2 regions of the Variovorax multivorans genome follow, and region 1 is predicted to be linked to the other one. Evidence: riboswitches for the same ligand, from Rfam matches in the RefSeq annotation. Region 1 holds a riboswitch; the other holds the start of a gene.
What was found. Region 1 has a riboswitch for thiamine pyrophosphate ahead of ACSFCA_RS13195 (purine-cytosine permease family protein). Riboswitches for the same ligand answer to the same signal wherever they lie in the genome.
Positions count from the first base shown of each region.

Region 2: linked by a shared signal. The riboswitch ahead of thiC (phosphomethylpyrimidine synthase ThiC) and the one ahead of ACSFCA_RS13195 (purine-cytosine permease family protein) in region 1 are both predicted to bind thiamine pyrophosphate.

Region 1 is NZ_JBPJZL010000004.1:591,035-596,890, reverse strand. Features, by position in the region: gene ACSFCA_RS13205 (TetR/AcrR family transcriptional regulator C-terminal domain-containing protein) at 93-827, shown strand; gene ACSFCA_RS13200 (adenylate/guanylate cyclase domain-containing protein) at 814-2,706, opposite strand; TPP riboswitch at 2,908-3,008, shown strand; gene ACSFCA_RS13195 (purine-cytosine permease family protein) at 3,085-4,425, shown strand; gene thiD (bifunctional hydroxymethylpyrimidine kinase/phosphomethylpyrimidine kinase) at 4,364-5,218, opposite strand; gene ACSFCA_RS13185 (FAD-dependent oxidoreductase) at 5,263-5,856, shown strand, end outside.
Region 2 is NZ_JBPJZL010000019.1:49,395-55,250, reverse strand. Features, by position in the region: gene ACSFCA_RS32375 (AraC family transcriptional regulator) at 1-971, shown strand, start outside; gene ACSFCA_RS32370 (thioredoxin family protein) at 1,047-1,373, opposite strand; gene ACSFCA_RS32365 (HAD family hydrolase) at 1,425-2,117, opposite strand; gene thiC (phosphomethylpyrimidine synthase ThiC) at 2,181-4,064, opposite strand; TPP riboswitch at 4,155-4,260, opposite strand; gene ACSFCA_RS32355 (YchJ family protein) at 4,287-4,721, opposite strand; gene ACSFCA_RS32350 (sensor histidine kinase) at 4,778-5,856, opposite strand, start outside.

The DNA.
Region 1 (5,856 bases):
ATGCGATCGTCGCTTGCAGCGCAATTTATTAGTCAGTGATCAATTAATATTATTTATACCGTCAATCAACCTGCAGCACAATGCCCGCAACCATGACGAAGAAATCGCCTCCCAAGCCCCGCACGGCCGGCCGCCCCGCTGGCGGCGGCGCCCTGACGAAACAGCGCATCGCCGAAGTCGCACTGGCGCAGATCGACGAATTCGGCCTAGGCGCCTTCAGCATGCGCGAGGTCGCGGCGCGGCTCGACGTCTATCCGGCCACGGTGCACTGGCACGTGAGCACGCGCGAGGCACTGCTGGCCGCGGTAGCCGCCACCGTCATGGCCGAAGTCACTCCGCCGCCCGGCAAGCTCGCCTGGCAGGCATGGATCGCCGAACTGTTCCGCCGCTGCCGCACCGCGGTGCGGCGCCACCCCAACGTGGCGCAACTGCTGGGCGCGCAGCTGGTGTCGAACGGCAGCCTGCCGATCGAGCTGGTCGAGGGCGTGCTGGCGGCGCTGACCGAGGCCGGCTTCGAGGGCGAGCCGCTGCTGGAGGCCTACAACTGCGTGATCGCGGCGATGCTGGGCTTCCTGACGATGGAGTTCTCGCCCCTGCCCGTGGACAACACCCAGGCCTGGGCCGAGGAGCTGCGCGAGCGCGTGCACACGATTCGCCCGCTCGACCACCCGGTGCTCACGCGCAACCTGGCGCAACTGGCCAACAAGGCCTTCATCCTGCGATGGGACAACGGCACCACCGTGCCGCTCGACAGCAGCTTCGAGCGGCACATCCAGATCACCATCGACGGGCTGGAGGCGTTCGCGCGCAGGGTCAGGGCTGCCTAGGCCCCAGCAGCTCGTACAGCACCATACGCGTCTGCCTGCCGCGCAGCTCGGCCATCTCCTCGATGCGGCGCGTGGCGAGCCGCCCGCCCAGTCCCTCGAATGTCGTCTCCGAGATCAGCGTGCGCGTGCCCAGTTCCTTGTTGGCGCCCTCGATGCGGCTTGCCGCGTTGATCGCATCACCGATGGCGGTGTAAGACAGCCGGTTGCTCGACCCGAGCACGCCGGCGATCACGTGCCCGGTGTGGATGCCTACGCGCGTGCGGAATTCGTGCAGGCCTTCGTCACGCCACTTGCCGTTGAGCACGTCCATTTCGGCATGCAGTTCGAGCGCCGCGATGCAGGCCCGGTATTCCGCATCTTCCAGATCGGAGGGCGCGCCCCACAACACCATGATGCCGTCGCCCATGAACTTGTCGACCACGCCGCCATGCCGCGCAAAGATGCCGGCCGCCAGGTTGAAGTACTCGGTCAATTGCCTCACGAGCACATCGGCTTCCATCGATTCGGAGATGGTGGTGAAGCCCTCCACGTCAGTGAACATCGCGGTGATGCGGCGCGGCGAGCCGCTGGGCGCCAGCGCGTGGCCCTCGGCAACGAGCTGGCGGATGATGTCCACCGGCACGAACTTGCGAAAGGCCTGCAGGCTGCGCGCCGATTCGTCCAACGCCTGGTTCAGATGCTGGATCTCCAGCACCCGGCTCGGCTCGAGCGGCAGGTTGTCGAGCTCCAGCCGCCCGATGCGGCGCGCGACGAGCGCGAGGTTTTCGATCGGCTGGGTCACGAGCTTCGACAGCCGCAGCGAGATGAACAGCGCGATGCCGAGAAAGCTCAGTGTCAGAAGCAATGACCACAGCACCATGCGCTGCAGGCCGCCCAGTAGTAGCTCTTCGGGCTCCCAGCTGACAAGTTGCCACCTGGTGTGCGGTATGTGCGACGTCTGTACGAGATAGCGGCGCCCTTCGTGCTCGATGGAAAAAGCCATGTCGTCAGCGCCGTCCGCCGTGCTGGCGGCGAGCATGTGTGCATGTAGGGCGCCGAGCACGCCGCTGTCGGGCGATTCCAGCCGGCGCACGGGGTCGGGGTGGTCGCTGCGCGCAATCACGTGATGGTCGGAGCTCAGCAAGGCGCTCTCGCCGGTCCCCAGCGCGCCGAAGATGCGCACGAGCTTCGACAGATGCCCCAGCGACACGTTGCCGTCGATTACCAGCTGGCGTGTGTGACCCTCGTCGTCGACACGTGCGCTGGGCAATGAATGGCCGATTGCGAGCTCCCGTGAGTCGCTCATCAGGAAAGGCTGGGTCCACACGGGTCCGTGCGCCTTCATAGCCTCGCGATACCAAGTGCGCTTTTCGGGATCGAAGTCGCTGCGGTAGGCCGAGATGGCCGTCGTAGCGAAGCGCTGTTTCGCATCGCCGCCCTCGGCGTCGGGCGAGCGCTTGTACTGCCAGGTTTCAGTGCTGAAGTCGGGGCCGCGCAGAACCTGCCGGATGGCCGGGGTCGGGTAGCGCACGGCCATCAGCACATGCCCGTCGTCGGTGGCCACGTTGATGCTATCGAGCTCGGGGGTCTGCTCGAGCATGGTCCAGAGCATTTCGGCGGTCTGTTCGCCATCTTCGCCGGTGGCGTGCACGCTGGGCGAGTCGGCGATCGAGCGGATGACTCCCTCGGTCTTGGCGAGGAAGGCGAGCACGTTGTCCTCGACCCGGTCGTGGTTGATCTTGTGCGAGGCCGTGCCCACCCTGGACACCAGCTTCTCCGCGGCCCAGTAGCCGAATGCCACCAGCAGCAGCGACTGCAACAGCGCGACGGCGCAGATGATGGTGCCTACGTCGACCCTGAAGCGGCGCAGGCCGGAGCCAGCGAAATCCCTATCTGCCATGCAAGTCTTTCTTCATTTCTTGTTCCTGCTCGCTTATCGGCGCGCGCTCCCGTTTCTTTGATTGGCAGTTCTTCTTTGGGCGCCGATTCTCTCGTGGCCTGCGCACGTTCTACGGGTTTTCCCTTCCTCGCAAAGGCACGCATGCTGTTGCGACTTCCCCGCAGGGGATAAACTCCGGCCCGCGCCGTGGGTTCCTCGCGGCGTACTTGCTAGGGGTGTTGGGCGGCTTGCCGTCCGGCTGAGAAAGTCCCTTTGAACCTGATTGAGGTAATCCTCGCGCAGGGAAGCTGGTCCGGTGGCCTCTCACGTTCTCTCGCGTGATGGCTGCGCCACTGGGGCCCCGCCCACCTGCCAAACCTTTTGCACTGGAGCAAATGGATGGCAAACGACAACAACAACGACGCGATCGTCTCGAACGAGGCGCTGACGCCGCTGCCCGCGTCCCAGCGCGTGTTTGGCTGGCACGACCATGCTTCGCTCTGGTTCAGCCTCGGCGTGGGCCTGCTGGTGATGCAGATCGGCGCCTACCTGGTGCCGGCTGTGGGCACGCGCGATGCGGTCATTGCCATCGTGCTGGGCTCCTGCGTCGGCGCCGGTCTGCTGGCCTGGACCGCGCGACTGGGCTGCGAGAGCGGCCTGGCCAGCGCCGGCCTGATGCACGCCACCTACGGCAGCGCCTTCGCGCGGCTGCCGGTACTGCTCAACATCGTGCAGCTGGTGGGCTGGACCACCTTCGAGCTGGTCATCATGCGGGAAGGCACGCAGGCCATCGGCCAGTCGGTGGTCGGCCCCTCGCTTGGCACCGCCTGGGGCGGCGTGCTGACCACGCTGCTGTGGGGCGCGGTGCTGCTGGCGCTGCTCGCGGGTTCGATGGTCAGGCTGGTGCGGCGCTTCGTGAGCCGCTTCGGCCTGCCGCTGGTGGTGCTGTCGCTGATCTGGCTCACATGGCAATTCGCGACGCGGCTTCAGGCCAAGGGCCTGGACGCCTTCTGGGCGCGCCTGGGCGACGGCACGATGGGCATGTTCAGCGCGCTCGACCTCGTGATTGCGATGCCGGTGTCGTGGCTGCCGCTGGTGGCCGACTACGCGCGACATGGCAAACGTAATGCCGGAGGGCTGGGCAGCGCGTTCAGCGGCACCTGGATCGGCTATGCGCTGGCGAACATCTGGTGCTACGCATTGGGCGTGATGGTGGTGAGCGTGGCCGAGCCCGGCGTGAGCCTCGTCACCGCGCTGCTGCTGGCGCAGGGCGGGCTGGTGGCGCTGGGCCTGATCCTGATCGACGAGCTCGACAACGCGTATGGCGATGTCTATTCGGGCTCGGTCTCCACGCACAGCCTGCTGCCGCGCTGGAGCGTGAAGCGCTGGGGCCTGCTGCTGGCCGCGCTGTGCATCGCATTGGCGCTGGTACTGCCGATGCACACGCTGGAGCCCTTCCTGCTGCTGCTCAGCTCAGTGTTCGTGCCGCTGTACGGCGTGATCATCGGGCGGCTGGGCAGCGGCCAGTCTGTGTCGCCGGCCGGCACGCGCCAGATCGATCTCGGTGCGGCGCTGATCTGGATCGCGGGCATCGCGGCGTACCACGCGCTCGCCAAGTGGGCGCCGCAGTTCGGCTCTGCCCTGCCGACGCTGGCGGCGACCTTCGTTCTGGCCTGGCTCAGCCGGCCGAAGCTGACAACGGCAGGCGGTGCGTCGGAACTGGCGCAAAGCCGTGGTTGAGGGGGCCATGACCCGCGCCGATCTTCACATCCGCACCGGCAGCCATCGCGCCGAGGATGTAGGCACGCGCCCGTTCGACCGCCTCGGGCAGCGCCGCACCCAACGCAAGGTGCGCGGCAATGGCGGACGACAGCGTGCATCCCGTGCCGTGCAGGTTGCGGCTGGCAATGCGCCTGGAGGCCAGCCGCCTTCTTTCGCCGCCCGATTGCAGGAGCACGTCGACCACTTCGTCGCCCGGCAAATGACCGCCCTTGAGCAACACGGCCTTCGCGCCGAGTGCGAGCAACTCGTTTGCCGCGCCATCGAGCGCATCGACGCCATCGATGGCATGGCCGATCAGCAAGGCGGCTTCGTCGAGATTGGGCGTGACGACCACGGCGCGCGGGAACAGTTCGCGCACCAGCACCTGCACCGTCTCGGCTGCGATCAGGCGGTCGCCGCTGGTGGCGACCATCACAGGGTCGAGCACCACGTTCTTCAGCTGGTAGCGGTCGATGGCCCAGGCCACCACTTCCACCACCTCGGGCGCATGCAGCATGCCGAGCTTGACGGCATCGACGCCGATGTCTTCCACCACGGCCTGGATCTGCGCCTTGAGGAAATCGGGCGGCACGCCGTGAATGCCCGAAACGCCGAGCGTGTTCTGCGCGGTGAGCGCGGTGATGGCCGTCATGCCGTAGCAGCCGAGGGCAGCGAAGGTCTTGAGATCGGCCTGGATGCCGGCACCGCCGCCGCTGTCGGAGCCGGCGATGGAGAGCACGCGTGCGTAGCGCTGGGTAGGTCCTTGGGTCATGCCGAAAATTATCGGCGGTATCGGCAATGCGAAGGAGCACGGCTGTGAGCCTTCCTTTTCAATCGGCCGCCATCCTCGGCGCGGGCCTCATGGGCCGGCTGATGGCGGTAACGCTCGCGCAGGCCGGCTGCAAGGTCGACGTGTTCGAAGCCGGCGGCCCCGATGCCGGAGGCGCTGCAGCACGTGTGGCAGCCGCCATGCTTGCGCCGCTTGCTGAATCGGCCGTGGCGCCGGCGTCGGTCGTGCGCATGGGGCAGCACGCGCTCTCGCGCTGGCCCGAACTGCTGGCCTCGCTGGCGCAACCTGTGTTCTTCCAGCGCGAAGGCACGCTGGTGCTCTGGCATCGGCAGGACAGCGCCGAAGCAGCGCGGCTTGCACGCGTGCTCGCCAGCACCGGCACGCAGGTGCCTGAACTCGCGCCGATGCAGACGCTCGACGGCCCGGCCATCACAGCGCTGGAGCCTTCGCTGGGCCAGCGCTTTGCGCAGGGCGTGTTCCTGCCGGGCGAAGGCCAGCTCGACAACCGCGCGCTGTTGGCGTCGCTTCTTGCGACGCTGCAAGACAACCCTCGTGTCACGCTGCACTGGCAATCGCCGCACGCACCATCAGACTTTTCGCCCGGCACGACGGGCCAGCCC
Region 2 (5,856 bases), on a different contig from region 1:
GAGCCATCGTGCAGGGCTACGAGCGCTACGGCATGGACCCGACCGAGGCCCTGAAGGCGGCACAGATCACGCCGCGCGAACTGGCCCGGTCGGGCGCGCGGGTAACGGCCGCGCAGTTCGAGGTGCTGTCGGGCCACGCCATGCAGGAGCTCGACGACGAAACGCTCGGCTGGTTCTCGCGGCGCCTGCCCTGGGGCACCTACGGCCTGCTGTGCCGCGCATCTCTGACCTCGCCCGACCTGGGCGTGGCCCTCAAGCGCTGGTGCCGCCACCATCGGCTGCTGACCGAGGACATCGGCCTGTCGCTCGACGTGGCCGGCGGCGTGGCCACGCTGCGCATCGCCGAGAACGTCCCGCTCGACGACGCCTTCCGCGAGTTCTGCCTGGTGACCACCCTGCGCTTCGTGCATGGCTACATGTGCTGGGCCATCGACTCGCGCATTTCGCTGCGGCACGCGAGCTTTCCGTTTGCCGCGCCGCCGCACAGCGACGCCTACCCGCTGATGTTCACGCCCGACGTGCGCTTCGACGCGCCGCAGGCGGGCATCAGTTTCGACGAGCGCTATCTCGCCCTGCCCTTGCAGCGAGACGAACGCGCGCTGCGCACTATGCTCAGGCGCGCACTGCCGCTCACAATCCTTCAGTACCGGCGCGACCGCCTGCTGGGCCAGCGCGTGCGCGAGCTGCTGCGCTCACGTGCCAGCGAGGCCACCACGGCCGAGGCGCTGGCCGGGTTGCTCAATGTGTCGAGCCGCACACTGCACCGGCAGTTGCACGAGGAAGGCACCTCGCTGCAGGCGCTGAAGAACGAGGTGCGCCACGAAATGGCCATCGACCAACTGCGCCGCACCACGCGGCCGATCAAACAGGTGGCGCTGGCGGTGGGGTTTCGCAACGAGAAGAGCTTTTCACGTGCGTTCCTGCAGTGGACGGGGCATGCGCCTCGCGACTTTCGGCAGCAGGGGCTGTAGCGGAGGGCGTTTGGGGCACGTTCGGGGTGCGTGCGGATGACACCGTCGGCGTGATCGCGCCCCGAGAATGACGCGTCAACTGGGCTGCGCGATCAACGCAAGCGCATCGGCAATGGATTGGCTGTCTTCAGGCCGCACCAGCTTCGCAACCTGCTTGCCATCGCGCATGAACACCAGCGTAGGCCACAGGCGCACGTTGAACGAACGACCCAGCGGACGCCCGCTGCCGTCTTCGACCTTGATGCGGCGAATATCCGGGTACTTGGCAAAGGCCTCGGCGATGTTCGGCTGCGCGGCCTTGCAGATGCCGCACCAGTTGGTGCCGAACTCGACCACGGCGGGGCCGGTGAGCGCGTCGATCTCGCTGCGATCGGGCTGCTCGGTTTTGTATTCGGAAGTCATGGGAAGTGGTTCCTGCGGCTCGGGAGTTGCGCCCTGCATTCCACCAGAAACTCAGGCCGCCTGCAGCCCGTAGCCCGAAAGCAGCGCCGGCAGTTCGGACATGTCGCTGAACACCTTCACCGCGCCCACGCTCAGCAGAGGGCCGGGGCCGCTGTGGCCCGATTCGCCGGTGCTGTAGCCGAACACAGTGGCTCCTGCAGCCACGCCGGCCATTGCGCCGGTAACGGTGTCTTCGACGATGGCGCAGCGCTTCGGGTCGACACCGAGCGCTTCCGCCGCGGCGAGGTACACGTCGGGGTACGGCTTGGAGCGCGGCATCTCGTGTCCGCTGAAGATGCGGCCCTGGAAATAGTCGAGCATGCCGACCTTGGCAAGCTGCAGTTCGACCTTGTGGCGGTCTGCACCCGATGCGCAGGCAATGCGGCCCTTGAGCCTTGAATGGATTTCGCGGATGGCGGCGGGCGCGTGGGGAATGGCGACGAGGTCGCGCTCAAGTGCCTCATTGCGGCGGGCGCGGAAGGTCTTGAGCCAGTCGTCGGTGATCCTCACGCCGGTCTTCGTCTCGATGAGCGCAGCCTCGTCCTTCACCGCCTTGCCGGTGAAGGTGTTCATCGATTCCTCGGTCGTGATGTGCCAACCGAGCTCGCCGAGCATTTCGGCGAGCACGCGGTTGGTGATGGGTTCGGAATCGACGAGCACGCCGTCGCAATCGAAGAGAACGGCGGAAAAAGGAAAGGGGGTCATTGCGGTGCCGGAGTTCGGTGATTGACCCCATGGTAGCAACGCCCCCTTTTCGCAGGAGGAAGCTCAGGCTATCGAACGGATCGGGATGTACATTTCGCCGCCGCCCGCCATGAATTCCTTCGACTTCTCTTCCATGCCCTCGGCCATGGCGGCCGCCTCGGCCACGCCCTTCTTCGCTGCGTATTCGCGCACTTCCTGCGTGATCTTCATCGAGCAGAACTTGGGCCCGCACATCGAGCAGAAGTGCGCCACCTTGCTCGAATCCTTCGGCAGCGTCTCGTCATGGAATTCGCGCGCCGTGTCGGGGTCGAGGCCCAGGTTGAACTGGTCCTGCCAGCGGAACTCGAAGCGCGCCTTGCTCAGCGCGTCGTCGCGCGAGCGAGCCCCCGGATGCCCCTTTGCCACATCCGCCGCATGCGCGGCGATCTTGTAGGCAATGATCCCCTGCTTCACGTCGTCGCGGTCCGGCAGCCCCAAGTGTTCCTTCGGCGTCACGTAGCAGAGCATCGCCGTGCCGGCCCAGCCGATCATGGCCGCGCCGATAGCGCTGGCGATGTGGTCGTAGCCCGGTGCGATGTCGATGGTCAGCGGCCCGAGCGTGTAGAACGGCGCCTCGTGGCAGTGCTTGAGCTGCTCGTCCATGTTCGACTGGATCATGTGCATCGGCACGTGGCCGGGCCCTTCGATCATGGTCTGCACGTCGTGCTTCCATGCGATCTGCGTGAGTTCGCCCAGCGTGCGCAGCTCGGCAAACTGCGCCTCGTCGTTGGCATCGGCGCCCGAGCCGGGACGCAGGCCGTCGCCGAGCGAGAAGCTCACGTCGTAGGCCTTCATGATGTCGCAGATGTCTTCGAAGTGCGTGTAGAGAAAGCTCTCCTTGTGGTGCGCGATGCACCACTTGGCCATGATCGAGCCGCCGCGCGACACGATGCCCGTCATGCGGTCGGCCGTGAGGTGAATGAACGGCAGGCGCAGGCCGGCGTGGATGGTGAAGTAGTCGACGCCCTGCTCCGCCTGCTCGATCAGCGTGTCGCGGTAGATCTCCCAGGTCAGGTCTTCGGCAACGCCACCCACCTTCTCGAGCGCCTGGTAGATGGGCACCGTGCCGATGGGCACCGGCGAGTTGCGCACGATCCAGTCGCGCGTGGTGTGGATGTTTTTGCCGGTCGACAGGTCCATCACGTTGTCGGCGCCCCAGCGAATGGCCCACACCAGCTTCTCGACTTCTTCCTCGATGCTCGAGGTGACGGCCGAGTTGCCGATGTTGGCGTTGATCTTCACCTTGAAGTTGCGGCCGATGGCCATCGGCTCGACTTCGGGGTGGTTGATGTTCGCGGGAATGATCGCGCGGCCGCGGGCCACTTCGTCGCGCACGAACTCGGGCGTGATGATGCGCGGAATGGTCGCGCCCATCGGGTTGCCCATCACGCGCCTGGCGCGCTCTTCGTTGGCGAGGTACTCGGCCATCCACTCGCGCTTGCCGTTCTCGCGCAGGGCCACGTATTCCATCTCGGGCGTGACGATGCCGCGGCGCGCGTAGTGCATCTGCGTGACGTTGGCGCCCGACTTCGCGCGGCGCGGCGTGCGCTGCAGTGCCGATGCGCCGGCGCGCAGTTCGGCCAGGCGTTGCGCATCGCGGTCTTCGTTCTTGGCGCCGTCGTCCAGCGCGTGATGCGAGCGGCCTTCGTAACTTTCGGTGTCGTTGCGCTCCAGCACCCAGGCGCCGCGCACGTCGGGCAGGCCGCGGCGAACGTCGATCTCGACCTTCGGGTCGGTGTAAGGGCCGGAGGTGTCGTAGAGCGACACGGTCTCGCCGTTGGTCAGTGCAACGTCGCGCACGGGCACGAACAGGTCGGACCGGCTGCCCGGAATGACGCACTTGTGCGACGCGGGAAAGGGCTCGCGCGTGAGCGAAAGCAGCGTGGTGAACTTGTCGGGGGCATTCATCGGAGGCACTCCTTGTTGAGGAAAGGGTGCTCCGCAATCGCTCGGTGGGCTTCGGGAAGCCCGTCACGGAAGGGGGAGTGACGGACCGAAGCCAGGGAGTGCAGCTCTTCTTACGCCGGTATGACCCGGATCAAGTTCGCGGGTCGGCTGCTTTGCCATCTCAGCACGCCACATGCGTGCACCCCGGAGCGGGGCCGATTGTGCGGGCCTCGGCCCGGTGCGTCAACCCAGGGGTACTTGCAGGTCGCCGTCCAGGTAGTACCAGCGATCGCCTTCCCGCACGAAGCGGCTGCGCTCGTGCAGGCGCGTGGCGGCGCCCGTGGCCGCGCTGCGCTGGCGCGCGACGAACTCGATTTCGGCATGGTCCGCATCGAGCACCGAGCGCGAGCGGATGTCCAGTCCCAGCCATTTGACGCCCGGCTCGAACTCGATCGAGGCCGGCCGCTTCGACGCGTGCCAGGTGGCGAGCAGATATTCGCCGCGTTCCAGCACGAAGGCCGAATAGCGCGAACGCATCAGCGATTCGGCGTCGGGCGCGGGCGTGTTCCCGAAATCGTCGAGATAGCGGCCACAGCACAGGGCGTAGCCGATGGGCTTGTCGCGGCGGTCTGTACGGCCGCAGGGGCAAGGTCCGGTGGTGGGATCGTTGGCGCTCATGAAGACCGCTATTGGAACACCTTGCGGGCAAGGTGCCGATGGGGCAAGCCCCGAGGCTAGGCAGGCCGGCTTGCGGCAATGGCTTCCTGCAGGGCCTGCGCACCTGCCGGCTTGTAGATCAGCGCATAGCCTGCGCGCTCGACCTCCGCCCGCGTCGCATGCGCGGTTTCGCCGGTGAGGACGACCACGTTGCGTGCCTTGCCGACCGCTTGCAGGGCCTGCGCGGCGGCCAGGCCCGAGAGGCCGCTGCCCAGGCGCAGGTCGCTCAGCATCAGGTCGAACACGCCGGCCTGCTGCAAGGCTTCGCGCGGGTTGGCCGCCAGCACCACCTCGTGGCCCCAGGCGGACAGGAGCGAACGCATGGCCTCGCGCACGGGTTGCTCGTCGTCGAGCACCAGGATGCGAAGGGCGGCAGCTTCTTCCGTTGGCCCGGCCGGCACGGCCAGGTCGTCATCTGCCGGTGGCGCGGCCGTCTCGTCGAGCACCAGCGAGAAGGTGCTGCCGCGGCCCGGTGCGGTGCGCACCCGGATGCGCGAACCCATCACCTGCGCCATGCTCGCCACCAGCGACAGGCCCAGCCCGAGCCCGCGGCTGCGGTCGCGCCCGGGGTTGTCGATCTGGAAAAACTCCTCGAACACCTGCGCCTGGTGCCGCGCGTCGATGCCCACGCCGGAATCGCGCACCTCGATGCGCCAAGCGCCCGACGTCACATGCCTGGCGCAGACCAGCACGGTGCCCGAGGGGGTGTACTTGATCGCGTTGTCCACCAGGTTGCCGAGCAGCCGCGCGAGCATGCGCGCGTCCGCCTGCACCGCGGCTTGCGTGGGGCGCACGCGCAGGCGCAGCCCCTTGGCCGCGGCCAGCGCCGCAAAGCGCCCGTGCAGCGCATCGAACAGCGGCTGCAGGCGCATCGGCTCGGGGCGAACGGGCGCCACGCCGCCGTCGAGCTGCGCGATGTCCAGCAGCGCATCGATGGAGCCGCGCAGGGCATCTACGCTGTCGCGCATGAAGCGCAGGTTCTCGGCCGTGGGCGGATTGCGCGTGTCCAGCGCGTCGACGAAGATGGCCAGCGCATGCATGGGCTGGCGCAGGTCGTGGTTGGCGGCCGCAAAGATGCGGGCGCGCTGCGCGGCGA